One region of the Pontibacillus yanchengensis genome, then DNA from elsewhere that is predicted to be linked to it. Evidence: predicted binding sites of a transcription regulator. Region 1 holds the regulator's gene; the other holds the start of a gene.

Region 1 (15,857 bases):
CAACACTTTCTTCGGATTCAGTTAAAAGTTCTTCGTCTTGCCAGTGATGCAATACACTTGCCTGAGATTTTCCAGAAACAAAGCGAACCGCAGCTTGATGCAGCTGCTGCGGCTTCACCTTCCCTCCACGAATAAGGTGCTCACGCACATATTGTTCATAGACAACATCCCCCATATAAGCAAGGGTTAAGCTTTTCATTTCTTTCACGTCTACCTCTTGTTGGTTCATCCTTACCCTCGTTTCCAGCGTGTACCTTGTGGTGTGTCTTCTAGGATGATGTTACGCTCTTTTAATTCATCACGAATTTCATCGGCAGTTTGAAAATCTCGGTTTTGTCTAGCATTAATACGTTGTTGAATTAAATCTTCAATCTCGTCGTCTAGTAGTTCTTCTTGGCCTCCAATTTGGACACCTAAAATTCCAGATAATTCAACTAATGCCGATTGAAAAGCTTCAATGACATCTACGGAAGTATGATCTGACTGCAAATAGACGTTTGCATCTTTTGTGATATCAAATAATACTGATATAGCATTTGCGGTGTTAAAATCATCATCCATTTCAGCCACAAATTGCGCCTTATAGCTTTCAAGTTTTTCAAGCCATTCCTTCTTCGATTGTTCCATGTTTGTTGCCGCTTGTTTGCGATGTTCTAAGTTCTGGTAAGCATTTTTAATACGGTCTAAGCTATTTTTAGCACCTTCTAATAGCTCTTCACTAAAATTGATCGGATGACGGTAATGAACACTTAACATGAAGAAACGGATAACCTGTGGGTCATGGATTTTAATAATATCGTGAGCTAGAACAAAGTTCCCGAGTGATTTAGACATCTTCTCATTTTCTATTTTAATATACCCATTATGCATCCAATAGTTCGCAAATGTTTGCTCGTTTAAGGACTCTGATTGGGCAATCTCATTCTCGTGGTGGGGAAACGTTAAATCCTGGCCACCTGCATGAATATCAATAGTGTCCCCTAGATATTTCTTTGCCATAGCTGAGCATTCAATGTGCCATCCCGGGCGTCCTTCACCCCAAGGACTATCCCAGGTAATCTCGCCATCTTTGGCATCTTTCCATAATGTAAAATCAAGAGGATCTTCCTTCTTCTCCCCTACTTCAATTCGAGCACCTGTACGTAGGTCATCGACAGATTGTTGTGAAAGCTTACCATACGTATCAAAAGAACGTGTACGGAAGTAGACATCCCCCTCTGACTCATATGCATGACCCTTATTAATTAACGTTTGGATGAATCCAATGATCTCATCCATGTTTTCTGTAACTCTCGGATGGTCAACCGCTTCTTTGACACCAAAAGCACCAACATCTTCCTTATAAGCTGCAATAAAACGCTCCGCTACTTCAGGCACTTCAGTTCCTAGTTCATTGGCAGCTTTTATCAACTTGTCATCTACATCAGTGAAATTCAAAACATAATGCACATCATATTCTTTATACTCAAGGTAACGACGGACCGTATCAAATACAATAGCTGGGCGAGCATTTCCAATGTGAATATAGTTATATACAGTAGGCCCGCATACATACATCTTTACTTTTCCCTCTTCTATCGGCTGGAATGTCTCTTTTTGCCTTGTTAGGGTGTTATAGATTTTAATTGTCATCTTTCTTCACTCCTTGTTTGAGCTCCTGTATTTCTGTTTTTAGTTCATTTAATTCTTTTTCCATTTTAGTAAATTGATCTGCTACCGGATCCGGCATTTTATGATGGTCTAAATCTTTACGAACTTTCTTTCCATTTTGTACAACTACCTGCCCAGGGATACCCACTACTGTTGAGTGGTCTGGGACATCATGTAACACAACAGAGCCAGCACCGACCTTCGAGTTTTCTCCAATGGTTATCGAACCAAGGACCTTAGCTCCTGTTGCAACAAGAGAGTAATCTTTTAAGGTTGGATGCCTTTTTCCTTTTTCTTTTCCTGTACCGCCAAGGGTTACTCCTTGAAAGATTGTTACGTTGTCCCCTATGTCACACGTCTCTCCAATGACGACGCCCATACCATGGTCTATAAAAAACCGTCTGCCAATTTTGGCACCAGGATGAATTTCAATCCCTGTAAAGAAACGGCTAATTTGAGATATAACTCGTGCAAGAAAGAAAAACTTCTTCTTATAACAAGCATGGGCTATACGATGCGACCAAATCGCATGAAGTCCAGCATATGTCAGTATTACTTCAACACGGCTTCGTGCTGCGGGGTCTTGATCAAACACTACATCGACATCTTCTTTAAACATTTTAAACAATCCACCCATACCTGTACCTCCTACTTCTGCATTCATTTTATTAGACTTTCAACCTATCTAAGTTGTACATAAGCCAAATACATCTCATTTCCTAGAAAATAAAAAATGCGTCTCTGTGTTTTTATAACACAGAGACGCATTTGCGCGGTTCCACTCTGTTTGAGAATCATGTTGATTGTATGACTCTCCAACTTCATTCTCTATAACGGGAGAAAGCCGCTTTTGTGTACTTATTTCAACAAAAGACTCAGAGGTGCATTTCAAAAGGGATCCAAAGAATCACTTGCAGCCGATGGCGATTCTCTCTGTGTATGGAAGCCACTTTTTACTTATCCTCTTCTACGTTCCTTATAGGATAGTTCTAATATATTACACTTTACGTGAAATGTGAATTTCTATGCTTTTAATTGTTGCACAGCACTGGTTAAACGAACCTGTACCGTCTCTTTACCGAGCAAGTAAATAGCGTTTGGCAGCTCTGGGCCGTGTGTTTGACCTGTTGTGGCGACACGTACAGGCATGAATAATTTCTTGCCTTTATGACCTGTTTCTTTTTGAACTGCTTTGATTGCAGCTTTAATAGCTGCTGGCTCAAATCCTTCCATTTCATCAAGTTTGGTACTTAAGGTTTCAAGTACTTCTGGAACTTGTTCACCACGTAACACTTCCATCGCTTCTTCATCATATTCAATTTCTTGCTTGAAGAATAATTCAGTTAGCTCGACTATTTCTGCAGCATAGTTCATCTGCTCTTGATATAGTGCAATTAGCTCAGTAGCCCACGTACGTTGGTCTTCCGACATGTTTTCAGGTAGGCGTCCCGCTTCAATCAGATGAGGTAGCGCTAGCTCCACTACACGTTCAAGGTCTGCAGCCTTCATATATTGATTGTTGATCCATTTCAGCTTCTGCGGATCAAAAACAGCCGGGGAAGAAGCTAGGCGTTCTGGGTCAAAGATATCAATCAACTGAGTTCGTGTGAAGATTTCTTCTTCGCCTACTGGTGACCAACCTAGAAGGGTAATAAAGTTGAATAACGCTTCTGGTAAATAACCTAAATTTTTGTACTGACCAATAAACTGAAGAATATGCTCATCACGTTTACTTAGCTTTTTGCGTTGCTCATTCAGAATAAGTGCCATATGACCAAAGCTAGGTGCTTCCCAATTAAATGCATCATATACCATCATTTGTTTAGGTGTGTTGGAGATGTGTTCCTCACCGCGCAATACATGTGTAATTTTCATTAAGTAATCATCAATAGCAACAGCAAAATTGTACGTTGGTGTACCATTTTTCTTCTGAATTACCCAATCTCCAAAATCACTAGATTGGAATGTGATATCGCCGCGAACAATATCGTTAAAGGTGTAGGTTTGTCCCTCAGGTACACGTAAACGGATACTTGGCTTACGACCTTCCTCTTCCATCTGTTTCTGCTGCTCCTCTGACAAATCGCGATGCGCACCAGAATACATCGGCACTTCCCCACGGGCGCGTTGTGCTTCCCGCTCTTCATCTAGTTCTTCTTCGGTCATGTAGCATTTGTACGCGAAACCTTTTTCAAGTAGCTCATCGATATATTTTTGGTAGATATCAAGGCGTTCCATTTGGCGGTACGGACCGTACTTTCCACCAACATCCACACTCTCATCCCAATCGATTCCTAACCATTTCAGGAATTCCATTTGGCTTTGCTCTCCTCCAGCTACGTTTCGCTTTTCATCCGTATCTTCAATACGAATAATAAACTTACCTCCTAGATGTCGAGCATATAAATAGTTGAATAGGGCTGTACGAGCATTCCCAATGTGTAAATGTCCAGTTGGGCTTGGCGCGTAGCGTACGCGAACTTCATTCGTCATATTTTTTCTCCTTCCTATATTGGAACATTCGTATTTATGTATATCTTTAGTTTATCATGCTAATGGGATGTATGCGTTAATGCTTGTTCATTTCCTCCCATATTATAGCGATTCAGATTGCTGAAGTAAAACAACCGCTTGAGCTGCTATTCCTTCTTTACGCCCTGTGAACCCTAATTTTTCCGTAGTGGTTGCCTTAACATTAACTTGTGAAGGTTCTGTCCCTAATATACCTGCGATATTTGAACGCATTTCCTCAATATAGGGTGCCATTTTCGGCGCTTGAGCGATAACTGTACAATCGACATTTCCCAGGGAATATCCTCTGTTTTCGACTAATTTCCACACATGGTGTAACAATTGGCGGGAATCAGCATCTTTGAATTCCGGATCTGTGTCAGGAAAATGCTTACCAATGTCGCCTTCACCAATCGCTCCTAAACATGCATCTGCGACCGTATGAAGTAATACATCTGCATCTGAGTGACCAAGCAAGCCTTTCTCATATGGGATGGTCACCCCGCCTACAATACAAGGTCTACCTTCAGCAAACTGATGTACATCAAACCCTTGTCCAACTCTAAACATGCCATCACTCTCCTTCATTCATACTACGCTTATTTAAAATAGCCTGAGCTTTCTCGACATCTTCAGGTGTTGTCAGCTTAATATTATCATAGCTACCTTGTACAATTTCGACTGGTAATCTGAGTTGCTCGACTAGCGATGCATCATCGGTACCTAGAAAACCGGTATTTTTAGCATGTTCATGCGCTTTTTCAATGATGGAAAAATGAAATGCCTGTGGTGTTTGGGCAGCCCAGAGTTCACTACGATTTAAAGATGTCAGACCTGAAGCAGTTTTCCGTTTGATCGTGTCTGTTACAGGAACAGCAAGCAGCGCAGCACCCCCGCGTTCTGCTTCTTCGGTTAATTTGTCTAGATTATCTTTTTTTACAAATGGGCGGGCACCATCATGGATTAACACAACGCCTTCTTTAGAATCACATGCTTTAAGCCCTTGGTACACACTATCTTGCCTTTCGGTACCACCGTGAACGAATTTAACTTTATCCATGTATTTGTAGCAAGCGATGAGGTTTTCCATCTCCGACTGTTCATTCGGGTTAATAACTAAATTAATCGACGTGCAATTGTGATCTTCATTAAAAACATCTAGTGTATGTACGATTAAAGGTTTATCTTCCAGGCAGATAAATTGTTTGTTTTGCTTCGCTCTCATACGCTTCCCTTGCCCTGCGGCTAATATTATGATTTGATACGGGACCATAAAAATCCATCCTAATTTCAGATTACGTAATTATTTGGAGTAAGTCTATCAAACATAACAAAAGCGATAACGATCCCGTTATCACTTTTGTTGTTTTCCTCTATTTGTTTATACCTTTTTTATAAAGCTTTTTCAAGTAATTTTGGCTTCGCAAAAATCATTCGTCCTGCTGAAGTCTGTAATACACTTGTTACCAATACTTCAATTGTTTGTCCAATATAATCTTTTCCTTCTTCAACGACAATCATTGTACCGTCATCCAAATAAGCTACACCTTGGTTTTGTTCTTTTCCGTCTTTAATAACGTGAACGGTAAGTTCTTCACCAGGTAGAACTACTGGTTTAACAGCATTTGCTAAATCGTTTATATTTAATACTTGAACATTTTGAAATTCACATACTTTATTAAGGTTAAAATCATTCGTTACAACCACGCCGTTTATGAGTTTAGCTAGTTTTACAAGCTTACTATCTACCTCTTGAACATCCTCGAAATCCCCTTCATAAATCTCTACGTTTACAGGGAGTTCTTTTTGCATGCGATTCAAGACATCAAGCCCTCTACGACCACGATTACGCTTCAACACATCAGAGGAATCAGCGATATGCTGCAACTCTTCTAACACGAATTGAGGAATTAACACAGTACCTTCTAGAAAGTGAGTTTGGCAGATATCAGCAATTCGGCCATCAATAATAACGCTTGTATCTAATATCTTTGCTTTCGGATGTTTCATAGATGGCTCATCATCAACCTGTTCTTCATTATCAGAGTGCTTCTTCTTCTCTTTCTCTTTTTTGGTAGCAACAGAAAGAATGTTAATAAATTCATCTCGACGTTTGAAACCGACCTGGAAACCTAAATATCCAAGTATAACGGTTAAAAAGATTGGTACCACCTGCGACACGACGTTAATGCTGATATCTGTTAACGGAATGTTTACTAGATAAGCAACAATCAAACCTACAATTAGACCTAAGCTACCAAATAACAAGTCAGCTACCGGTACATTGACGAGGGTTTCTTCCACCCATCTCAAAAAATCTACAATGTAATCTACAAACCAAAACGTTAATAAATAGAGAATAATAGCTCCAAGAATCGTTGTGGTCACTTGGTTGTTAAGCCAAGTAGGTTCTGATAATCCTAGTAAGCCTAATAAGTCTGGCAGATACAAAAACCCAATTGTACCTCCAGCAATAACAATAAATAATTGCACGACCCTTTTTAGCAACACGGTCACCTCCTAACAAGCAGTATTGCCAAGTTTATAAATATTAATCGAATAAGTTCATGAATCCTGTGTGATATGTCGAAACAGTATCACATTTTACAAAAATAGTCAAATGAACGAAACTAACATCGTACCATAAATAGGTATAATGTGTCAATTTGCTTAGATATGGCGGTCGATAAACAACTGCTCCTGAATCCTATTTAATCCTTCTTTTATCTTAGAAGCTCGTACTTCACCGATTCCATCTACCTTAACGAGTTCTTTTGGGGATGCTTTAACAATTTCATTTAGAGTTCCAAATTTTTTAACCATATGATTAATGATTAAGGAAGGGAGCCTAGGGATTTTATCTAAAATACGATACCCTCTTGGAATAACGGGGTCCTCTAATTTGGTTGAGGCCGAATACCCTAATAATTTTAATATATGGGAATCCTCTACCAGCTCATTGTTGGTTACTTCTTGAAGTTTTCGAATCATATAATACGGTTCGTAATCAGAGCGTTTACTATAATCCCGAATTAACAATGCCGCTTCATCCTCTATATTTGAAACAAGCTCTGTAAGCTGTAGTTGAATAAGTCTACCTTCTGTACCAAGCTCATTCACATAATTCAGTATTTCATTCTTTATACGAAGGACCATCTCAATACGATGCATAACTTGCAGCACCTCAGAGAAAGTTACCATCTCTTCAAACTCGAGTGCTCCTAAATTGGTAATACCTTGATCTAACACATTTTTATACTTTTCTAATGTCTGCATTGCTTGATTAGCCTTGGTCAATATCACACCTATATCCTTCAAGGAATACCGCAAGTTGCTCTTGTATAAGGTGATAACGTTTCTTCGTTGGGATATTGCTACGACTAATTCACCTGTTTGTTTGGCGACACGTTCAGCTGTACGATGACGCATACCTGTTTCTGTAGATACAATAGACGGGTCTGGTATTAATTGTGCATTGGCGTATATGATTTCGCTACCTTCTTCGTTCAAGATTAGAGCTCCATCCATCTTTGCTAATTCATATAAATTCGCAGGCGTAAACGAAGAATTGATGTGAAATCCGCCATCAACTAATTGTTGCATCTTCTCATTATAACCAAGCACAATTAACCCACCAGTATTTGCTCGTAACACATTTTCTATCCCTTCGCGAAGTGGTGTGCCTGGTGCGACAAATCGTAATATATCTCCAATCATAGACCCTCTCATCTCATACCATTCCATCCTAAGCTCCTCCCAACGTTGCCTTTAACGCTTCTTGTACTGAATTAACCCCAATGATTTCTAAATCCTCAGGGAAGGTCCAGTCACCGATGTTTTTCTTTGGAACAATGGCACGTTTGAATCCTAACTTTGCTGCTTCCTGCACCCGCTGTTCAATACGAGCCACTCTTCTCACTTCTCCTGTCAAACCAACTTCTCCTATGAGGACATCATCGGGTTTGGATGCTTTATCTTGAAAACTAGAAGCTATACTTACAGCAACGGCAAGGTCTATAGCAGGTTCATCTAGTTTGACTCCTCCCGCCACTTTCACATAAGCATCCTGATTTTGCAATAACAACCCAACTCGCTTCTCTAATACAGCCATCAATAACGGAACTCGGTTATGGTCTAATCCAGTAGCCATACGCCTAGGGTTACCATATGCCGTTGGGGATATTAACGACTGGATTTCTACAAGGACAGGCCTTGTCCCCTCCATCGAAGCAACCACAGTAGAACCTGCTGCACCTTGTGAGCGCTCCTCTAAGAAAATTTCCGAAGGGTTCTCTACTTCTCTTAACCCTTCTTCTTTCATCTCAAAAATACCCATCTCATGAGTGCTTCCAAAGCGGTTCTTGACACTTCTAAGGATTCGGAAGGTATGATGCCTTTCACCTTCAAAATAAAGCACAGCGTCCACCATATGCTCTAATAAACGCGGACCAGCTATGGAGCCTTCTTTTGTTACGTGCCCAACGATGAAAATTGGAATCCCTTTGTTCTTAGCTATGCGCATTAATTCACTTGTGCATTCACGAACTTGTGAAACGCTACCTGGTGCTGACGATACTTCTTCTTTAAAAATAGTTTGGATGGAGTCAATAACAACAAAAGACGGCTGGATTTGTTCAATTTGATTGGATACATCTACCATGTTGGTTTCTGCTAACACAAATAAATTGTCTGAAAGCGTTCCAAGCCGATCGGCTCTTAATTTTGTCTGTCTCGTCGATTCCTCACCAGATATATATAAAACATTAACTTGTTTATGAGCTAACTGAGACGAAACTTGCAAAAGGAGAGTAGACTTACCAATCCCAGGATCTCCACCAATCAATACCAAGGACCCTGGGACAATACCCCCACCGAGTACGCGATTCACCTCTGGCATATCCGTCTCAATTCGAGGTTCTTGCTCCGTTGCTATAGCCGTTATTCTCTCAGGTTTCTTTCTATCATTTGAATCACTTGTTACAAATGTATGTTTGCTGTTTGATTTCGATGATACTAGTTCTTCTACCAATGTATTCCATTGGTGACAGGCAGGACATTTTCCCATCCATTTTGCTGATTCATAACCACATTCCTGGCAGACAAACTTTACTTTTTGCTTTGCCACATCTATCTCTCCTTTAAAAGAGGAGAATACTCCTCTCATTATCTCATACGTATAGACTCTTGATGAGTTACAATGTATTTACAAAAACATTACTTTGTCTCTAACAATAGTGTTACTTCTGATACTACCTAAAACATAAAGAAAAGCGCAAGCGCCTCGGTAGCATATACTGTAGCCTGCTCCGGTTGAATCTTTATGGCTGACTGTTCTAGCTTACATTAGGTAGGTCAGGTTTATGGTCGCATAACAACGGAATAGAGGAAAGCTTACATGCGTTGAGGCTAATACATATATGAAAAAATCGGAAGGCGAACGCCTTCCGATTTCTAATTTTTATAGCTAATCCCTATGAAGTTTGGATGCTTTCTTTTGAAGAAACATAGAATTTGCCATCCTCGTCTACATCAATTGTTACATTTTGACCAGTAGAAATATTTTCTCTTAATAGTTCTTCTGATAGTAGATCTTCTACGTTCTTCTGGATGGAACGACGCAATGGTCTTGCACCATATTCCGGATCGAAGCCTTCATTCGCAATCTTATCCAATGCTTGATCTGTTAAGTTGAATTCGACTTCATGCTCTGTTAAGCGTTTTTGAAGCTGCTTAACCATTAGAGACACAATTTCTTTCATGTGTTTCTTCTCTAGTGAATGGAAGACAATAATTTCGTCTATACGGTTCAAGAATTCTGGGCGGAACGCTTTTTTCATTTCATCCATAACCTTAGACTTCATGTCTTTGTAGCTTTGATCAGCATCTCCAATACTAAAGCCTGCATATTTATTTTGCTTAAGTTCTGTCGCACCTACGTTAGATGTCATAATAATTACTGTGTTACGGAAGTCTACCGTACGCCCTTTAGAATCTGTTAGATGACCATCCTCTAGAACTTGTAAAAGGGTATTAAATACATCAGGGTGCGCCTTCTCAATTTCATCTAATAAGATAACAGAGTATGGCTTCTGACGAACTTTCTCTGTTAATTGGCCACCTTCTTCATACCCTACATATCCAGGTGGTGACCCTACTAGTCTAGACGTAGAGTGTTTTTCCATGTACTCAGACATGTCAACGCGGATCATGGCATCTTCTTCGCCGAACATCGTTTCCGCTAATGCTCGAGCCAGTTCCGTTTTCCCTACACCTGTTGGACCTAGGAAGATAAACGAGCCAATCGGACGCTTAGGATCTTTAAGTCCTGCACGAGCACGACGAATAGCTTTTGAAATAGAGTTTACAGCATCATCTTGACCGATAACACGGCTATGAAGCACATCTTCCATATTCAAAAGACGTTCACTTTCGTCTTTCGTAAGCTTAGAAACTGGAACTCCAGTCCAAGTGGAAACAATGGACGCAATATCTTCTGTTGTAACTTCAGAATTCTCTTGCCCTTGTTTTTCTTTCCATTCGTCTTTCGTTTTATCAAGTTCTTCTCGTAATTTCTGTTCGTTATCTCGAAGAGAAGCTGCTTTTTCAAATTCTTGACTTTGGACAGCTGCATCTTTCTCCTTACGAACCTCTTCTAGCTTATGCTCAAGCTCTTTAAGGTTAGGTGGTGCAGTATAAGAACGGAGACGTACTCTAGAAGCAGCCTCATCAATTAAGTCAATCGCTTTGTCTGGTAAGAAACGATCCTGGATATAACGATCAGATAGTTGTACAGCAGACTTGATTGCTTCGTCCGTTATCGTTACACGGTGGTGCGCTTCATAACGATCTCGTAGTCCTTGTAGAATTTGCTCCGATTCTTCTAAGTTTGGCTCATCTACCTGAATAGGTTGGAAGCGACGCTCAAGCGCTGCGTCTTTTTCAATATATTTACGATACTCATCTAAGGTTGTAGCACCGATACATTGTAGATCTCCACGAGCTAGAGATGGCTTCAAGATGTTAGAAGCATCAATTGCACCTTCTGCTCCACCAGCTCCGATTAATGTGTGAAGCTCATCAATGAATAGAATAATGTTACCCGCTTGGCGAATTTCTTCCATCACTTTTTTCAAACGATCTTCGAATTCACCACGATATTTCGTACCAGCTACTACAGTACCCATATCCAACGTCATCACTCGTTTATCACGAAGGATTTCAGGAACTTCATTGTTAATGATTTGCTGGGCCAATCCTTCAGCAATAGCTGTCTTACCAACACCTGGTTCCCCTATAAGAACCGGATTGTTCTTGGTACGACGACTTAGCACTTGGATAACACGTTCAATTTCTTCGCTACGACCAATTACTGGGTCGATATTTCCTTCTTTTGCAACTGCAGTTAAATCACGAGCTAGAGAATCTAGTGTCGGTGTATTCGCACTTGCAGATTGTCTATTACCTGAATTATTTGATGTAGACTCATTGCTTCCTAACAGCTGTAGTACCTGCTGGCGCGCTTTATTAAGGCTGACACCTAAATTGTTTAGCACGCGCGCGGCTACTCCTTCACCTTCACGGATTAAACCAAGAAGGATGTGCTCTGTACCCACATAAGAATGACCTAATTTCCTAGCTTCATCCATGGACAATTCAATGACCTTTTTGGCACGTGGAGTATAATGAATGGTTTGGGATACTTTATCACCTGAACCAATTAACTGCTCAACTTCCTCTTGGATTTTATCTGAAGCAAGGCCTAAAGCTCCAAGGGCTTTGGCAGCAATGCCCTCACCTTCACGAACCAATCCTAAGAGGATATGTTCTGTACCGATGTTGTTGTGTCCTAAACGTACAGCTTCTTCTTGAGCCAACGCTAATACTTTCTGTGCTCTTTCTGTAAAACGCCCAAACATCATAGGGCTTCCCTCCTAACTATATTTGTTTTCTAATTTAAGTCGTTCTCGGATCAAGGATGCTCTAAGCACATCCCTTTCCTCTGGAGATAGATTTTTCTGTGCATATTGTTGTAAAAAACCTGGTTGGGTGAGAATCATAAGTTCATTTAATATCGTCTTAGGAATACGTTGAATATATCCTAAGTCTATGCCCAAACGGACATCAGATAAACATTTCGATGCTTCTTTTGATTCAATAATCCTACTATTTGATAAAATTCCATAAGAACGGAAAATTTTATCTTCTAACTGAACACCTGATTGATCCATGATTCGTTTTCTAGCATTTCGTTCTTGTTCGATTAATTGCTGGACCACACTTTTTAAATCTTCCACAATATCTGTTTCTGATTTCCCAAGTGTAATCTGGTTTGAAATTTGAAAGATATTACCTAAAGCTTCGCTACCTTCCCCGTAAATTCCTCTAACAACTAATCCTAATTGATTGATTGCAGGAATCATTCGGTTAATTTGTTGGGTCATCACAAGAGCTGGTAAATGCATCATTACAGAAGCCCTCATGCCTGTTCCCACGTTGGTAGGACAGCTTGTTAAATATCCTCGATCTTCATCAAATGCATAGTTTATCTTTTCTTCTAACCAATCGTCGAATTCAGAAGCCTGTTTCAATGCTTTCTCTAATTGAAAGCCTGGAAAGTAAAGCTGTATTCGAATATGGTCTTCTTCATTTACCATAACAGAAACTTGTTCATTCTTGGAGATTAGTGCAGCACCGTGGTTCGAATGTTCTACTAAATGAGGACTCACTAGGTGCTTCTCTACCAAAACTCTTTTTTGAATGGATGGCAGTTCATTCATGCGCACTAGCTCAAATTGATGGTAGTTCCCAAATGATTGCTGGCCATATTCCTGTTGAAAAAAATCGAGAATGTGATCTAAATCCTCTTGGTTTGCGAGTATTGGAAAAGGGACCTGCTCAAAGTTACGAGCCAAGCGAATTCGACTACTTAATACAATATCGCTGTCGGGTCCATTTTCTTGCATCCAAGGACTGATTGCTTCGTTAATAAATTGCTGCAAGGACATTATTGATCACCATCCCCTTGCTCAGATTTCATCTGTTTCTCCAACATCCGAATTTGGTCCCTGACCTTTGCTGCTTCCTCAAATTCTTCTGATCGAATTAAGTGGTTCAATTTTTGACGTTGTTCTTCAATTTGCTTACGTACATGTATATCTCCACCCATGCGTTTAGGTACTTTTCCGTCATGGACAGAATTACCACTATGCACTCTTCGGAAGATTGGATTCAATTTTTCGCCAAAGGTTTTATAACATTTCGCACAACCAAATTTGCCTATCCTAGTAAACTCATCATATGTTAGACCACATTTCTCACACTGAAGTTTTGGTGGTGCTTCATAGGAGGATGTTTGATCTTGAGACTGGGACACGGGATAGGAGTCAAAATTAAACAAGCCTGATAAAAGATTTGGCAATGAGAATGACTCACTATTTTGCGGCATATATCCTTGTTCATACGCGCATTTTTCACACACATGAACTTCTTTTTTATGACCATTTATGACTTGTGTAAAATGCAAGGTTGCAGGGCGTTGATGGCATTCTTGGCATTCCATACAACTTCTCCCTCCCTTATTCCTTATATTTTAAAGTAGCTAACATCGAAGCCAAAATACGTGATCGAAGTTCATCTCGCAATGATAGTTGAACGGCTAATACTTCACGTGTAATTGCACTAACCATTAATTTAGCCTCACGCTCGGTTATTAACTCTTCTTCTAACAAACGTTCGATTATATCAATAGCGCCTTGCTGAGATACTCTTGGTTCTATTAGTTTAATCAACTCATTCAAAAGCTGCATTTTGTCTTGGTGCTGAATACGAATAATTCGTATATAGCCACCTCCACCACGCTTGCTTTCTACTATATATCCTTTTTCCACTGTAAACCTAGTATTAATCACGTAATTGATTTGTGATGGTACACACTGAAAATGATCAGCTACTTCACTTCGTTTAATTTCAATTGCATTCTGGTTATTAGACTCAATGATTTCCTTTAGATGAGCTTCAATGATATCGGATATATTCCGCAAGGTCCCCCCTCCTCTTCTTTGACTTTGACTATCTTTGACTATACTTTTATTATACAAAATTTAAATGAGAATGCAACCAAAACACACTAGTACTATCTTAACCATTTTCTGAATTGTATAGTATCAAAAGACGATTATTTTCTAACAAATTATGAATTCCTATAAACACTTTTTACGCTCGATATCCTTGAAACTTCATCAAACAAAGAAATTTCATTTAAATTTTTCTGATAATCTAGTTCGATAAATATGTTTCGTTGACCTTCTTTATCTCGTTCTATTTCAAAGGTTAATATGTGTAAATGGTACTTATCAAAGATTTTGATCACTTCACTCATTTCCAATGTATCGTCTGCTGTAATTTTCACAAATGGATTAGACCTTTTTTTGACGAGCTTCTCTACATTATTCAATCCAATCAAGCTAACTAATACAACAATGGTCGTTAAAATAGCTGGGCCATACATGCCCGCACCAATAACTAGCCCCAATCCTGCAACTGTCCAAATCGAAGCAGCTGTAGTTAACCCACGTATAGTAATACCATGAACCATTATCGTACCTGCACCTAAGAACCCTATACCACTAATGACATAAGATGGAATCCGGGCTGGGTCAAATCGAATACTTCCGTGCTTATTTAAAAAAGGATCAAACCCGTATAATGAGAGAAGCATCATTAAACATGCACCGACTCCTACTAAAATATGTGTACGAAATCCTGCTGACCTATTTTTTATTTCTCGCTCAAAGCCAATGACACCACATAGTAATACAGCGGTAACCAATCGAGATAACATCATGATGAAGTAATCATCCATAAATGTTTGTAGAGACAAGAAAACCCCCTCTTTCTTTTTAAAGGTAGCTGATATTGAAGTGTCTTCTAATCCTATTATTGTAGAGGTACTAGTATGTATGGTTACTAATGATAAGAAGGAGATCGTTAAAAGTGTATATATATTTTACCCTTATTGGGGGAGTGACAAAACTATTGTTTTACTGAAATTAGTTGGTTAGTTTAGCAGATCATCTGAAGTGGCTACTTAGGAGGAAAGAGGGGGCGTAGGATGTTTACTTTGCGCATGCTTAAAGAAAGGCACAAGTGTCCTGCTATCAACGTATATACTGTGGTCTACAGGACGTAGGACAGTTCGATGTTGCTGCGTGACGCAGCGGTTCTATGTTGACTTATCGTAAGGAGGAGCAGGAAGTTGCTAGCGCTTGAACTAGAAATGTAAGCGCAGGAACTTAGACTTTCTTTTAAAAAAAGCCTAATCTCACTCCCGAAAGACCTAGCAAAGAAACAATTAACCATTTTCGACAGAAAGAATGAATTTAAAGCCATAAGTGGTGAAATGGAGCTAGACTTCTATGAGCTACAGCTTAGATTTTCTATACTATTAAACAAAAAATCCCCTCGGAAACGAATTTCCAAGGGGATTGTGTGTGCATGGCGGCGTCCTACTCTTGCGGGGGTGAAACCCCGACTACCATCGGCGCTGAAGAGCTTAACTTCTGTGTTCGGCATGGGAACAGGTGTGACCTCTTCGCCAAAACCGCCATACTATGTATTTTCTTGAAGGTAGTACCTTCAAAACTAGATAAGAATGAGACATCGAATGGTTGGTGCGCCTTTTCGGGTTCGAGCTCCAG
Region 2 (15,857 bases), on a different contig from region 1:
TAAACGACATTGAAGATGGATATGTGTATTTTGTTCACTCCTATTATGTGGATACACCTGATCCTTCCGTCATATTAGCCAGTGCATCCTATGAAACGGACGTACCTGCTGTTGTAGGACGAGGAAATGTCTATGGAACTCAGTTTCACCCCGAAAAAAGTGGCTCAACAGGCATGACGATTTTGAAGAATTTTTGTGATCTACTAGCAATAAGTGGCGGAAAGGAGTAAGCAATGAGTACATTTACGATTTATCCAGCAATTGATATGAAAGAAGGAAAGTGCGTTCGCCTTCAGCAAGGCGATTTTAATAGAGAAACGGTTTATGGAGATTCCCCTTATGACGTAGCACGCGATTTTGTAGAGCATGGTGCCGAATGGATTCATATGGTTGATTTAGATGGAGCGCGTGATGGATCTCGAGCAAATGCAGCTCATATTTTGAACGTAGCCAAGGATTTACCTGTTAAGGTGCAAATGGGTGGTGGCATTCGTTCTAAAGAAGATGTTGCTTTCTATTTAGATAACAGCGTGGACCGTGTTATTATCGGAAGTCTTGCCATCACAAATCCAGAATTAACGAAAGAGCTTGTGGAGGAGTACGGACATCGTATTGCGATTGGCCTTGATGCACGAGATGGTTATGTTGCCACTGAAGGCTGGCTGACTAATTCCGATCAAAAAGCGACCGAAGTAGGGAAATATTTTGCTGACGTGGGTGTGGAAACGTTTATTTTCACCGATATATCAAAAGATGGCATGATGGGTGGTCCAAATACAAAAGCGATTGTTGAATTAGCTGAGGTAACGGGCAAAGAAGTGATCGCATCTGGAGGCGTATCGAATCTGAACGATCTTAAAGAACTGAAGCAATATGCTGATCGCAATGTAGCAGGAGCGATAGTTGGCAAGGCGATTTACACAAAAGAAATCACCTTGAAAGATGCGATTGCTGAGGTGAAAGCGTAATGCTAACGAAACGTATAATCCCTTGTTTGGACGTGAAGGATGGTCGTGTTGTGAAAGGCATTCAATTCGTCCAAATTCGCGATGCTGGTGATCCAGTGGAATTAGCGACCATTTATGATCAACAAGGTGCAGACGAGCTTGTGTTTCTGGATATTTCAGCTACACATGAAGGACGCAAAACGATGATCGAAGTGGTTAGGGAAGTGGCTGCAACATTAGCAATTCCGTTTACGGTTGGTGGCGGTATTGGCTCGCTTCAAGATATGCGGGCTATTCTTCGAGCTGGAGCGGATAAAGTATCCTTGAATTCAGCAGCCGTTCGAAACCCGGAACTCGTCACAGAAGGAGCGAATTTTTTCGGATCCCAGTGTATCGTCGTCGCGATTGATGCACGATATGATGAAGAGCTAGGATCATGGCGTGTTTATACTCATGGTGGCCGAAAAGGCACAGAATGGGAAGTACTCGAATGGGCGAAAAAAGTAGAAGCGTCTGGTGCTGGTGAATTGTTATTAACGAGCATGGACCAAGACGGAGAAAAAACAGGATTTGATCTGGAACTCTTAAAGGCTGTCCAAGAGGTTGTCCAAATTCCAGTCATTGCCTCAGGTGGAGCAGGAAATGCTGAACACTTTGTTGATGTGTTTCAGGATGCCAAAGCAGATGCAGCGTTAGCCGCGTCTATTTTTCACTATAAAGAAACGTCCGTTGAAAACGTAAAAGATATACTGAAACAGAATGGGGTGCATGTACGATGAATATCGAAGACATTCAATTTGACGAACAAGGGTTAGTGCCAGCTATTCTTCAAGATGCTCAGAGCAAGGAAGTATTAACACTTGCCTATATGAATCGAGAGGCCGTTGAAAAGTCGATGGAAACAGGAGAAACGGTTTTATATAGTCGGTCTCGCCAGGAACTGTGGCACAAAGGAGCGACATCAGGAAATACACAGGCCATCCATTCGATGAAATATGACTGTGACCAAGATGCTGTGCTCGTTCAAGTCATTCCAAATGGGCCAGCATGCCATAAAGGGGATTACAGCTGCTTTTCTACTACATTTTATGGAAAGCAAACCGAACCAGCTGATCATCGCTATCAAATTTTGGATGAGCTTCAGCGTGTACTCTCCGAGCGTAAAGCGACCTTGCCTGAAGGCTCCTACACATCCGAAATGTTCCAAAACGGAGTAGACCGGATTGCGAAAAAAGTTACGGAAGAAGCTGGGGAAGTAATCATTGCAGCTAAAAACGATGACCAGGAAGAACTTACATGGGAAACAGCTGATTTGTTATTCCATACGCTCATGCTATTAACAGATCGCGGATTACCATTCGATGATGTACTACGAGCTCTAGAGGAACGTCATCAGAAAAAGTAAAGCACCAGTTGGATAAAAACGGTATATAGTGTATAATGCCCTGTGGATATGATATACTGCTTGCAGAATGGATTGGTTCAAAGAGGAGGACCTACATGCATAACTCCACGAACACCACAGGGGAAGCCATGCACCCAAACGTAATCCCTTTCACTCCTGAAGGGGACTTTTACTTTTCCAAAGGCGTGCAAGCTTTTCAACGGAGAGAATTTGAAAAAGCGATTAAATGGATTAATCGCTCTATTGAACTGTCTCCAAAACAACCTTTATACCAATGTCAATTATCTGTTGTTCATACAGAAATAGGAAATTATCATTCAGCCAATCAAGTATTAATGGATGTATTAGCTGAATTTGGCCATGAATATGTAGATTGCTTTTATCTTATTGCAAACAATTACGCTCATCTTGGATTGTTCCATGATGCGATGAAATATGCGAAAGAGTATATGCAAAAAGCGCCAAATGGAGATTTTAAAGAGGAAGCGGAACAACTATTAACCCTTGTCGATATCGATGAGGAAGATGATGACGATGAAGATTGGGCCATGGAGGAAGAAGACGAACTGATGCGTTATCAGGAATCTGCGTTTTATCATCTAGAACGACAGGAATGGGAAGAAGCCCTTCCGATTTTGGATGATATGATTCGTTTTTTCCCGTCCTACTTTCCTGCTAAGCATGATTATGCGATGGCGCTCTTTTTTTATGGGAATCAAATAGATGCAATCGAGTTAGAAGAAAAATGGAAGCAGCAACATCCTTCTTCTATCCACACATTATGCAATTTATCTGTGTTTTATCATCTAGCTGGAAAACCAGAAGCTGCAAATGAACACATACAACAGCTACGAAATGTGTATCCTATTCATGAACAACAACAGTTGAAAGTAGCCGTAACGTTAGCGCAGGTAGGCTTCTACAAGGATGCGTATGAACGCTTCATTGTGTTGCCGAAGAGTAAGTTGAGAGGGCACTTATCTTATTATAAATGGTTTAGTATTTCAGCTTATCAACGCGGAGAACCATCTAGAGCTTTGAGCCTGTGGGAAGAAGGATGCTTGCGTCATTCAAGCCTTTCACAGCAAGGCGGCCCTTGGGATCAATGATGATACCCTAGTGAGCATATTAATAGACTACATTCCACTACATTTTATACGATGAGTGTAGCCAATCAGACAAAGAAATGAAAAAGGGGTTGAGGGTAGTGACAGAAGATCGTATTTATGACGTAATCGTAGCAGGCGCAGGTCCAGCTGGGATGACAGCAGCCGTTTACACTTCTCGTGCCAACTTGGATACACTAATGTTAGAGCGTGGTATTCCAGGGGGACAAATGGCAAACACAGAGGACGTGGAAAACTATCCAGGATATGAACACATTCTTGGACCGGACCTTTCTAATAAAATGTTTAGTCACTCTAAGAAATTTGGTGCGGAATACGCATATGGTGACATTAAAGAAATCATCGACGGGAAAGAATATAAAACCGTTCGTGCAGGTAATAAAGAATTTAAAGCACGTTCCGTTATTATCGGGACAGGTGCTCAATATAAAGAATTAGGCGTACCTGGTGAAAAAGAACTAGGCGGTCGCGGTGTATCCTATTGCGCTGTTTGTGACGGAGCTTTCTTTAAGAACAAAGAGCTTGTCGTAATCGGTGGTGGCGACTCAGCAGTAGAAGAAGGTGTTTACCTTACACGTTTCGCTGAAAAAGTAACCATTGTACACCGTCGTGATGAACTTCGTGCTCAACAAATTCTCCAGCAACGTGCGTTTGATAACGAAAAGATTGATTTCATCTGGAGTACAGAAGCAACGAAAATAAATGAAAAAGACGGTAAAGTCGGTAGTGTAACGCTTCATGATAACAAAACAGGTGAAGAGTACGACAAGCCAATCGATGGCGTGTTCATTTATATTGGTTTGATTCCGTTAAGCACACCATTTGTATCATTAGGCGTCACAAACGAAAACGGCTATATTGAGACAAATGAAAAAATGGAAACAAAAGTACCTGGTATCTTTGCAGCAGGTGACATCCGAGAAAAAGAACTACGACAAATCGTGACGGCAACAGGAGATGGAAGTATCGCTGCACAATCTGCTCAAAATTATATTGAAAATTTATTAGAAGAGCTTGGCGAAGACTAAATCCTGTCATCATGCCTATTTTAGAATAATGTAAATGAGATTTCATAAACTCGTAATTACATTTTAATTCTGCTGTAACACGCATGAAACAATTATGGGGTATAATATAATTAACTAATTGACCCCCTTTTAATATAGTTGGCACAGGCTACTTCGTTAGCCTGTGCATTTTTTTTGTGCTCTAGGAAGTATTGGGAGCATAGGCGAATCTTTGCATGTGCGTCAAATTACATGCCGATCGGTGTGGTGTTGGCTGGCGCAGATAAAGGTAGTTCGCCGATAAATCTTCAAACTCGCGAATAAATAGGAAAAAGCGCTGATATATTGATAGAAGTCGCCGGAAAAAACAAATTCTCGCAGATTTAAGCTGCAAAAGCGCGGATAAATACATATAGGCTCCAACCTAATGATAACAAAACAGTTAAACTCCCCACTTCCATCAACTCGGAACATTATTCTTGGTCTTTTGATTATTGTGGGAAAAGGAGAGGTCATAGTATAATGGTTAGAGATACCTCTCACATGTAAATGAGGTGAGTAAATGCAACGGGTTACAAATTGTATCGTAAAAGATCCAACTACAAATCAAGTACTAATGTTAAAAAAGCCACGGAGAGGGTGGTATGTTGCTCCAGGTGGAAAAATGGAGCCTGGTGAACATATTAGAGAATCAGTTATTCGAGAATATAAAGAAGAAACAGGTCTCACCTTACAGCAACCGAGGTTGAATGGTGTGTTTTCGTTTGTCATAAAAGATGGTAATCATACCGTTCAGGAGTGGATGATGTTTACGTTTTATTGTGAGAACGTTACAGGTGATTTATTAAGTACAAGTCCAGAAGGGGAGCTCGAATGGGTCGATCTTGCGGAAGTCTTGCAAAAGCCAATGGCTGAAGGAGATCGTCGTTATTATAAGCATATTTTATCTTCTAATGAAGTCCTTTATGGCACTTTCACCTATACTACGGATTTCACATTATTGGATGTAACGCTTGATCCAGCTAGCCCATAATGAAGGAGCGATGGAATATGGTTGATCAATCACAGGAAACCCAGCTCGTGATTATTACAGGAATGTCCGGTGCAGGAAAAACAGTTGCAGTTCAGAGTTTTGAGGATTTAGGTTTCTTTTGTGTAGATAACCTCCCTCCTGCGTTGCTCCCTAAGTTTTTAGAATTAATGAAAGATACCAAGAATAATATACAGAAAGTTGCTCTCGTCATGGATTTACGTGGGAGAGAATTTTTTGACACGCTATTTGAGTCCCTAGATCGACTAGGGAAGGAAGAATGGCTTACTGAGCATATTTTATTTTTAGATGCTGAAAATCAGGCCTTAGTATCTCGATATAAAGAGACGCGACGCTATCATCCATTAGCTCCCGAAGGAACTCCACTAGAGGGCATTGAGCAAGAACGAATGATGTTGGATGAACTAAGAGGTCGTGCTCAGGAAATCATTGACACGACAGATCTGAAGCCACGGGAACTAAGAGAACGTATCTTAGCGTCTTACTCAGAAAAAAAGCAACAAGTCTTTTCCGTACAAGTCGTTTCATTTGGATTTAAGTATGGCTTACCGATTGATTCGGATCTTGTATTTGATGTGCGCTTTTTACCTAACCCTCACTATGTCGAACATATGCGTGCGTTAACAGGATTAACAACGGAGGTATCTTCGTACGTATTTAAGTGGACAGAGACGCAGAAATTCATGGAAAAATTGCTCGATTTACTTGGTTATATGTTGCCGCAATACAAACGTGAAGGAAAAAGCCAAATTGTTATTGCGATTGGTTGTACTGGTGGTCAGCACCGTTCTGTAGCCATTGCCGAGCATATAGCGCAGTATTTTTCTACAGATTACGTAACACATGTTACGCATCGTGATGTCGAGAAAAGAAAGGGAAAATAGATTATGACCAATCAATCGTTACCAAGTGTGGTTGTTCTCGGGGGCGGAACAGGCATGCCTGTTTTGTTAAGAGGCTTAAAGTCCTTTCCAATTGACCTGACAGCCATCGTAACGGTAGCAGACGATGGGGGGAGCTCTGGACGATTACGTGATGAGCTATCCATACCAGCTCCTGGAGACATCCGTAATGTAATCGCTGCCCTTTCAGATGCGGAACCAATGCTGTTGGATTTATTCCAACATCGATTCGCGAATGGAAATGGGTTATCCGGGCATTCAATGGGAAATTTATTATTAGCTGCCATGACCTCTATTACAGATGATTTTTTTCATGGAATCAAAGAGATTTCGCGTGTTTTAAATGTAAAAGGAAATATACTACCTATTGCGAATCAAAATATGTATCTTCATGCTGTAATGGAGGATGGAAGTATTGTGTCTGGAGAATCAAAAATTCCAGCCGCTGAGAAAAGAATTAAACGTGTATTCCTAAGTCCAGAACCAGTTCAGCCGTTACCTGAGGCTGTTCAAGCAGTAAAGGATGCTGACTTAGTTGTTATTGCACCTGGTAGCCTTTATACGAGTACATTGCCAAACATGATTGTGTCGCAAATAGGGGATGCTCTACGTGAAACACATGGAAAAGTTGTTTACGTGTGTAATGTCATGACCCAGTTTGGAGAAACGACAGGATACACCGCAGCAGATCACGTGCAAGCGATACATGAACATATTGGTAAAGGCTGTTTAGATGCGATTCTTGTTCATAACAAGCCAATCGCGACGGACGTTCAGAAACTATATGCTGCAGAAAACTCTAAACCTGTTGTATATGATCATGAACGGATTAAAAAACTAGGTGTGGATATTATCGAAGGAGATATTATCGATCCAAACCAAATGGCATTGCGCCATGATACATCAAAGGTCGCAAAGCTACTTGTGTCATTAATACAGAATAAGAAGCTTTAACCTTTTTGTTTGGAATAAGGGGGTGAAAGGATTGTCATTTGCATCTGAGACGAAGAAAGAGTTAACATCAATTGAAATTGACCCTTGTTGTATTGAAGCAGAATTAGCTGCTCTCATACGAATGAACGGATCGGTCTCTTTTTCTAACCGTAAATATGTGCTTGATGTTCAAACAGAAAATGCAGCTATTGCGAGAAGGATATATACGTTAGTGAAGAAATTATATGGTTTTCCTGTGGAATTATTGGTACGAAAAAAGATGCGTCTGAAAAAGAATAATGTCTACATTGTTCGAATGAAGGAAAATGTGCGACAGTTATTGATGGATTTGGAAATTTTAGAGGAACCGTTCACGATTATACGAACCATCTCGAAAAAGTATATGGAGAAAACATGTTGTAAAAGAGCATATTTACGTGGAGCCTTTTTAGCAGGTGGATCCGTGAATAACCCAGAAACCTCCTCTTACCATTTGGAGATTTTTACGTTTTACGAGAATCATAATAATTCTTTATGTGATCTTATGAATCAGTTCGATTTACATGCTAGAGCCATTGAACGTCGAAATGGGTTCATCTGTTATTTAAAGGAAGCAGAGAAAATAACAGAATTTCTAAATATAATTGGAGCTCATCAGGCATTATTGAAGTTTGAGGATGTACGCATTATGCGTGACATGCGAAACTCTGTTAACCGTTTAGTGAACTGTGAAACAGCCAATCTTAATAAGACGATTGGAGCGGCGTTCCGTCAGGTGGAAAATATCAAGTTCATTCAAGAATCGGTAGGACTTGAGGTGTTACCTGACAAATTACGTGAGCTAGCAATCCTTCGAGTTGAGCATCAAGATGTGACATTGAAGGAACTTGGTGAATTAATGACGTCCAAGATTAGTAAGTCTGGTGTGAACCATCGTCTGAAGAAAATTGATGAATATGCGGACAAGGTTCGTAGAGGAGAACTTAGTGTAAAAGGTTCGTAATCCATTCCTTTTTAAGCTTGTTCGTGATATAATGAGTTTAATTAAAACGCTTCTATTCAAGAAGCGTTTTTTCTTACAACGTGTGCAAGCGCTTTCGATGATAGGCATATATAAAAGATAAATAAGGTGATGGAGAGGAGAATGGAATTTGTTAGAGCGGTCAGTTACCGTTGAGTTGAAAACAGGATTGCAAGCAAGACCAGCGGCACTATTTGTACAAGAAGCAAATCGATTTAATTCAGATATCTTTCTTGAAAAGGAAGGAAAACGAGTAAACGCGAAAAGTATTATGGGACTAATGAGTCTCGCTGTAGGATCAGGGGAAGAAATTCGTCTCCAGGCGGAAGGTAAAGATGAAGCCGAAGCGTTAGACAAACTTATATCATTCGTACAGGAAGACTAAGTATTTTACTTATTTCTCTAATGTGAAAATATGAACATAAGCAACTTCTCCTAAACTAGTGTGTCGATGTGGAATCGATTCACTGGTTTTTTTGTTTTTAGATAGTTCATATAAAGTAAAACCTACTGGCCAATCTAAAATGTACTTTACCTTTACGCGGTGGAAAGGTGTATGGTTTGTATAGTAGATACAAGAGAGGAGCGTTGCTATGTCTTCTATAGCTTTAGCTTTATATAACGAGCGATATTACAAGCAGTTGGAAAATTACAACTTGCCTGAAGAGATGGTTCATTTTACAGATTCACCTCTTCCGGCCATACATAAGAGTAAACAAGATCAGGAACGGTTTCCGGTTGTTATTGTGTATGATGAGGTTCCGGTGGGTTTTTTTGTCCTACATGGATGGAACGGTGTGCAAACATATAGTGATAATAAACAAGCCCTGTTAGTAAGAGGCTTTTCGATTGATTCTGGATATCAAGGCAATGGTATTGCGACTAAGTCAATGCAGCTCCTTCCGTGTTTTGTGAAAGAGTATTTCCCTGGAAAGGATGAGATCCTTTTGGCCGTTAATCATAAGAATAGGCAGGCACAGCATGTATATATGAAAAGTGGATTTATAGATAAAGGAAAAAGAATAATGGGGCCAAAAGGTGAGTTGCATCTATATCATTTGGACATTACGCTGTAGAAATGAAATGTGAGATTTCAGTCTTTAGGAGGAGGAATATTTTACCTGGAGGTAGTATTATATTCTATAAGAAGAACAATAAAAGGTAAGAGGGAAAGAAGAATACAATTACGATCTCCCCAAGACAGTAATTCATGATATCTTTCTCCTGCTTTTTATATAATAAAGGTGCTTGCTCTTGGAAAAGAGTAGGTATCTTTTTTTACACTTTCAGAAAGGCTACATCCTTAAAGGGTGAAAGTGTAAACTCAAATTAGTCTTAGTGAAGTGGTGAACATGTTAGCCTAGTTGTATATAGCTTTTGTTAGGATGTTTATTTGTAAAGTAGGATAATTAAAAGAGTACTAAATGAATAATGGGTATAAAGAGCAATTTCCACTTAATATTAAAAAAGGGCAGCCATGTTATTATTGATGTGGCTTCTCTTGGCAATTTGGACACTTTTGGTAATGAAAGAGTTTGATTATATTTGAGCAAAGAGGGAATAGAACAGAATGAGTACTGATAGGAGTTGATGTTGTTGGGTTTATTTACGAGAGTAGATACCATCGTAGTAGGAGTTACAGATTTGGAAGAAGCTACAGCATGGTATAAAGATGTACTAGAATTTGAAGTACTCTATCAGACGAAAGAGTATGTAGTCTTACAAGTAGGAGAAGGACAGACGCCTATAACGATTGAGGAAATCGATTTGGCTGAAGTGGCTACCACCTCCACTTATCCAATTTTATTTGCTAATGAAATTGATGCTGTACATAAAACATTACAACAGCGTGACGTTGGTGTGACACCTATAGAAAATGATGGCACGAATATATTTTTTAGCTTCCGAGATCCTGATGGGAATAAGATTGAGGTCTGTTACTTTGAATCATGATATAGAAGGGTGGAGGTTTTGGAGGTACCCGAAAATCGGTATCCTTATAGTATTTTCTAAATTTTATTATAAAAATCCAAATACTTTTTTATTTCATAGTTTTTAACCGGACAAAATATGGAATAAGTATAGGAGTGAGTGTGATAGAGGAGGTTTTTTCATTTGAAACAAGCAATGATAATCGTCAATCCTTCCTCTGGGAAAGAGGATGCGGTTGATTATGTTGAAGATATTCGATCCATATTAACGAATAAAGGCTACGAGGTTCAGGTATCACAAACGGAAAAAGAGCTCGACGCAACGAAGTATTGCCAGGATGCTTGTGAAAAAGAATTTGATTTGGTCGTTTCTCTTGGTGGCGATGGTACATTGAATGAAACAGTAAATGGAATGGTTGATCAACAACATCGTCCTAAGCTAGGCATTATTCCACTTGGTACCGTAAATGATTTCGCTCGTGCCATCAATGTTCCACTTGATCCAAAAAAAGCGATTGAAATCTTACAATCTGACAATACGAGAAGTGTAGATATAGGGCGTTTCAATGATCGCTACTTTGTAAATATTATTGCGATTGGTTCAGTCGCTGAGGCTATATATGAAGTGACACCGGAAGAAAAAACAAAGTTTGGTCCGCTGGCATATATGCTAGAAGGTTTTAAGACGCTAACCCATCAAAAGGAATACCCACTAAAAATTGAGCACGGTGATCAAACATGGGAGGGAGAATCGTTTCTTTTTCTAGCTGCCTTAACAAACTCTACAGCTGGATTTGAAAAACTTACTCCTGAAGCGGAAGTGAATGATGGTGTCCTTCATTGCTATATTATTAAAAAAGTGAATATGGTTCGGCTATCATCAATTGTTACCTCGATTCTACGAGGGCACCTTAAGGATGACGACGATGTTGACTATTTCACAGCCCAAAACCTCCACGTGAGTTCAGAGGAAAAACTAGTGACGAATGTAGATGGGGAAGAAGGAGATTCCTTACCTGTATCTATTGATGTTAGACCTGCGCATATTGAAGTGATTGTGGAATAACAACTAGTTAGGAATTTAGATATGTGTGGGAAACATTAGTAGGGAGAAGCACTTGGTTGATCGGATATGTGCGTGAGTTTGTGATGAAGGCCTACAGGAGGTAGGTAAGTACGATGTTGCTATATGATGAAGCGGTTTTAATCGAACCTCCTTCAACCCAGAACTCCCCCTTATTACGTAGGAGATAAAGGAAACGCGGTGAGCGTTAGCGATTGACGTTGACTTATCTTATCGCTGGGCGCTAGAGCTAGACATGTAAGCGCCTGAAACTTATACTTTCTTTACTTTGAATAAAAAAGCTTGCAGCGACTAATGAACGCTGCAAGCTTTTTTTAACTTTTATTAATCTGTTTTCTTCTCCATTACGCTGTCGATTAAACCGTATTCTTTCGCTTCATGAGCTGACATGAAATTGTCGCGGTCTGTGTCGCGTGCGATAACTTCATAATCCTGACCTGTACGCTCAGAAAGGATTTGATTTAGTTTTTCGCGCATTTTGATAATGCGGTTAGCGTGAATTTGGATGTCTGCAGCTTGACCTTGCGTACCACCTAGTGGTTGGTGAATCATTACTTCACTGTTTGGAAGTGCGAAACGCTTGCCAGGTTCACCTGCTGCAAGAAGGAAAGCACCCATTGATGCAGCCATTCCTGTGCAGATAGTAGATACATTTGGTTTGATAAACTGCATTGTATCGTAGATGGCCATTCCTGCTGTGATGGAGCCACCTGGAGAGTTGATGTATAGAGAAATATCTTTGTCCGGATCCTCTGCGGATAGGAATAACATTTGCGCAACGATAGAGTTTGCTACGTTGTCATCAATGCCACTGCCCAACATAATAATTCTGTCTTTTAACAGACGGGAGTAAATGTCATATGCACGTTCTCCACGGTTTGTTTGTTCAATAACTGTAGGTATTAAATTCATGGAATTTTCCTCCTTTAAATAATTCTGATTTACAGAAAAGTAAGTAACTATGTTTATCATACATGTAAGGTCAGGGAAGGTCAAACAAAAGGTTTTACCTTCGTTCAATCCTAGAAAAAATATATAAATGTTGACTTGTGCATAACTTAATAAGTTTTAGCTGCGGCCAGCGACTAGCGAACTTCCTGCTCCTCCTTACGATAAGTCAACATCGAATCGCTTTCGGTCTTCGTGTTTCCTTTATCTCAAGCAAATCTTCTTTGTGGCAAAAAATCGCCATGACGAGGCTTTGCTTAAGCCTGTCGGGGTGAGGAAGTCACTTGCGCTTTCCTATACTATTCGTGATTTATGTATGCTTTCCCTTCCCTATGTCACATGAGTATGCAAAAATGTAGCACACTACACAATTTTTCCCCTATCTATGGAAGATAAACATAGGAAAGAGGGATTATTTTTTTTGTGAACTGATTTTTTGCAAGGTTTGGTGAAACTGTTGGGTGAGATCTTTCTCTCTTACATGCCATACTGTCCAACCATTCCGTTGTAAAAACTGCTTTTGCTTTTCCATACGGCGTTTTTTAGCAGGATATAGTAAATCTTGTGGTCTATAATACATAATTGCTACTTTCACGTCTAATAATGCAATATCTATAAGAACCTTTCCTACTTTCACCTGAGTGAAGGGGATGTAGCCTTTTAGTTGTAAAATGAAGTACATCTTACGTAAAGAAGTTGATTGTGTAGGGGGATGTTCTGAATAATATTGTAAAATAGGGATAGGATAACAAAAATATTTTATAATGCCGATAAAGAATATCATGAATAAAAATAAAGTCCATAACAGCATACCTGAGCTCATTGTATCACCTCACAAATAGCTTTTCCTAGAGAAGGCATAGGCATGCAAATATAAACTCATACGGAAATTCCCACTTGAATTACAGAAGCTGTAACCCTTATAATAATACTTGTCCTTTTCATGCGCCCGTAGCTCAGTTGGATAGAGCGTTAGATTCCGGTTCTAAAGGTCGGGGGTTCGAATCCCTCCGGGCGCATTATATAGTTGAATGAAAAACCTCTCTAATGCATTTAATGCTTAGGGAGGTTTTTTTTAGGAAACTATAGATATGTTGGCTTGTGTATAACTTAATATGTATAGGGGCCACGTCCAGCTCCCAGAGACTAGCAAACTTCCTGAATCTCCTTACAATAAGTTAACTTCGAACGCTTTCGCTATTTTCTTGAGTGTCTAACGTACTTCTATAAATGTTCGCTAGTGTTTAACCTTATATTCGCGCTAACCGGTCACCCTGAGCTTTTGTTCCTTGTTCCATGGGCTCTTTGATAAATACAATACATGAAAAAAAGTGTGATACCATATAAAAAATACTCTCATAGTTTGGAGTGTGAAAGGTGATGAGTCATAGTAATAAAAGGATCTCCAAAGCCTTATTCTACATCGGTATTGCTGGAATTAGTATTGGTTGTTTGTGTTTTTTCAAGCACCAGGAAGTATCTTTTTAATCTGTACAATGATTGGATTGTTTATAGGAGGGATGTTTGTTGGAGTTTCAGAGGTTATTGCATTACTCGCTAAATCAAAATCAGATTCTCCAAAAGCAAACGGAGTATTTTCATTATAAAATTAGAAATAGTGAAAATGACTCTGCTTCAGGATAACTTGTCTCTACACCTGAGAAACCTTCAAATCGAGATTGAATCCACACATATCAAAGTATATAATTCTCGGAGTGATCAAATCTTAATCGTGAGTAAGCATAAGCGGAATGATGGGGAGATTGTGCACTCTCTTCAGCCATATTTAACAAAGCCAATAACAAAAAAGTTTGATATAATAGTTGTAAACGTTTTCTTATGATTAGGGGCGAAAATTGGTGAAACCACAGTTATCACAAGAGCAAAAGCTTACTTGGAAAATGACACAAAAGTTAAGTCAGGCTATCGAAATTCTTCAATATAATGGGGTAGAGTTAGAGGAATATTTAGAAAAACAGGTGGAGGAGAATCCTCTTTTAGAATGGAAGAAAGGGGAACTTCCTTCTTCAGGTAGTGCCTATCCTGTTTCAGGAGTGCCGGAGAAAGAGCAAGATTTGTATGCGTATATAAAGGATCAGCTTTTAGACATTCCTATGGAGGAACATATTAAACGCGCAGTTGTATATGGGATAGATAGTTTGAATGAACATGGGTATTTTGATGTTGATGTTCAAGAATGGGGAAAAGAGATACAGGCCAATCAAGAAACGATTGAGCAAGCGATACAAATCATCCAGTCGTTAGAGCCGGCAGGTATTGGTGCTTGGTCGCTACAAGAAAGTATTTCGCTTCAGTTACAACGACTCGGATGTGACGCTAATGTGATAGATTTGGTCCACAATAACTTACAACTTGTCGCAGAGCAAGATGTGGAGGCCATTGCTGAAATATATGGCTGTACAAAGGATGAAACTCAAGATGCAATGGAACTGATCCAAGGTTGCCACCCAAGGCCAGGTCTTCAAGTTGCTCCTGTCGAGCAGGACTATATCGTCCCCGATGCATACATATATAAGAAGGAAGGTACATGGGAAGTAGAACTTTCTATCTACAACCAGCCTACCATTGTAATCGATGAATCACTTGTCCACCTATCTGAAAAGAATCAAGAAGCTCAAGCGTTTATCCATGAAAAATATAAACATGCCGAGTGGCTTCAAATGGCAATTGAACAACGTAAAAAGAATGTATTGTCCATCATCGAGGAGATAGTGAATAAGCAAGAATCATTCTTTGAATCAGGACCTATGCAAGTACATGCGCTTCGTTTGCGTGAGATTGCAGATGAGGTTAACTTACATGTGTCTACGGTTAGTCGCGCCATTCGGAATAAGTATATTCAAACCCCGCACGGGATTTATCCAATTAAATTTTTCTTTCAGCAAGGTGTTAAAATGCGAACAGGGCAAGAAGCTTCTTCTTATGCGATCAAACAGTTAATCAAAGAATCGATACAGCTTGAAGATGCAAGGAAGCCTCACTCCGATCAAGCACTAAGTGTGAGGCTTAAGGACGAATTCGGTATTTACCTGTCTAGAAGAACAGTGGCAAAATACCGAAAAGAATTATGTATTCCATCCTCTACAGAACGAAAAAAGAAAGGATGAAGGAACAGATGGGGCAGGAGATTATTTTATATGGAAAAAAAGATTGTCACTTATGTGATGATGCAAAAGGATTATTGAGGGGACTTCAGGAGGAATTTGATTTTACCGTTAAAGAATTAGATATCTATGCAGATGAACGTTTATTAGAACGATATCAAATAATGATTCCTGTGGTAGAAATCGACGGAGAAGAAGTGGATTTTGGGCAAATTAGTGAACATTTAATTAGAAACCGTTTACATCGCAAAAATGCTTAACCTCTTAGTTGCAAGGGAAATGGGGTACTGTTACAATAAACTTGTAAGTAAGCTTGAACGTATTTTTTTGTTCCTTCTGGGACACAATACGTCATAGCGGGACAAAAAACCTCCCG

The links. The regulator CtsR, encoded in region 1, represses protease genes until heat stress. The targets are predictions, from matches to a motif close to ATGGTCAATAAAGGTCAAACA.
Region 2: a site for CtsR is predicted at 12,387-12,407, ahead of clpP (ATP-dependent Clp endopeptidase proteolytic subunit ClpP). Genes of this name have one in related genera too.

What each region holds. Positions count from the first base shown of each region.
Region 1 is NZ_WMEU01000011.1:47,444-63,300, forward strand. Features, by position in the region: gene GLW08_RS20035 (Mini-ribonuclease 3) at 1-229, opposite strand, end outside; gene cysS (cysteine--tRNA ligase) at 232-1,632, opposite strand; gene cysE (serine O-acetyltransferase) at 1,622-2,287, opposite strand; T-box leader at 2,406-2,629, opposite strand; gene gltX (glutamate--tRNA ligase) at 2,674-4,143, opposite strand; gene ispF (2-C-methyl-D-erythritol 2,4-cyclodiphosphate synthase) at 4,246-4,731, opposite strand; gene ispD (2-C-methyl-D-erythritol 4-phosphate cytidylyltransferase) at 4,736-5,434, opposite strand; gene GLW08_RS20065 (PIN/TRAM domain-containing protein) at 5,554-6,669, opposite strand; gene disA (DNA integrity scanning diadenylate cyclase DisA) at 6,832-7,905, opposite strand; gene radA (DNA repair protein RadA) at 7,907-9,286, opposite strand; gene clpC (ATP-dependent protease ATP-binding subunit ClpC) at 9,633-12,080, opposite strand; gene GLW08_RS20085 (protein arginine kinase) at 12,093-13,166, opposite strand; gene GLW08_RS20090 (UvrB/UvrC motif-containing protein) at 13,166-13,720, opposite strand; gene GLW08_RS20095 (CtsR family transcriptional regulator) at 13,737-14,201, opposite strand; gene GLW08_RS20100 (MgtC/SapB family protein) at 14,351-15,001, opposite strand; rRNA gene rrf (5S ribosomal RNA) at 15,653-15,768, opposite strand.
Region 2 is NZ_WMEU01000003.1:447,451-463,307, forward strand. Features, by position in the region: gene hisH (imidazole glycerol phosphate synthase subunit HisH) at 1-230, shown strand, start outside; gene hisA (1-(5-phosphoribosyl)-5-[(5-phosphoribosylamino)methylideneamino]imidazole-4-carboxamide isomerase) at 234-968, shown strand; gene hisF (imidazole glycerol phosphate synthase subunit HisF) at 968-1,726, shown strand; gene hisIE (bifunctional phosphoribosyl-AMP cyclohydrolase/phosphoribosyl-ATP diphosphatase HisIE) at 1,723-2,352, shown strand; gene GLW08_RS12010 (tetratricopeptide repeat protein) at 2,448-3,461, shown strand; gene trxB (thioredoxin-disulfide reductase) at 3,560-4,507, shown strand; gene GLW08_RS12020 (8-oxo-dGTP diphosphatase) at 5,049-5,519, shown strand; gene rapZ (RNase adapter RapZ) at 5,537-6,421, shown strand; gene GLW08_RS12030 (gluconeogenesis factor YvcK family protein) at 6,425-7,393, shown strand; gene whiA (DNA-binding protein WhiA) at 7,425-8,375, shown strand; gene GLW08_RS12040 (HPr family phosphocarrier protein) at 8,524-8,778, shown strand; gene GLW08_RS12045 (GNAT family N-acetyltransferase) at 8,987-9,469, shown strand; gene GLW08_RS12050 (VOC family protein) at 9,990-10,346, shown strand; gene GLW08_RS12055 (diacylglycerol/lipid kinase family protein) at 10,509-11,390, shown strand; gene clpP (ATP-dependent Clp endopeptidase proteolytic subunit ClpP) at 11,733-12,380, opposite strand; gene GLW08_RS12065 (hypothetical protein) at 12,769-13,179, opposite strand; tRNA gene GLW08_RS12070 (tRNA-Arg) at 13,302-13,375, shown strand; gene GLW08_RS12075 (hypothetical protein) at 13,805-13,963, shown strand; gene rpoN (RNA polymerase factor sigma-54) at 14,216-15,484, shown strand; gene GLW08_RS12085 (glutaredoxin family protein) at 15,493-15,741, shown strand.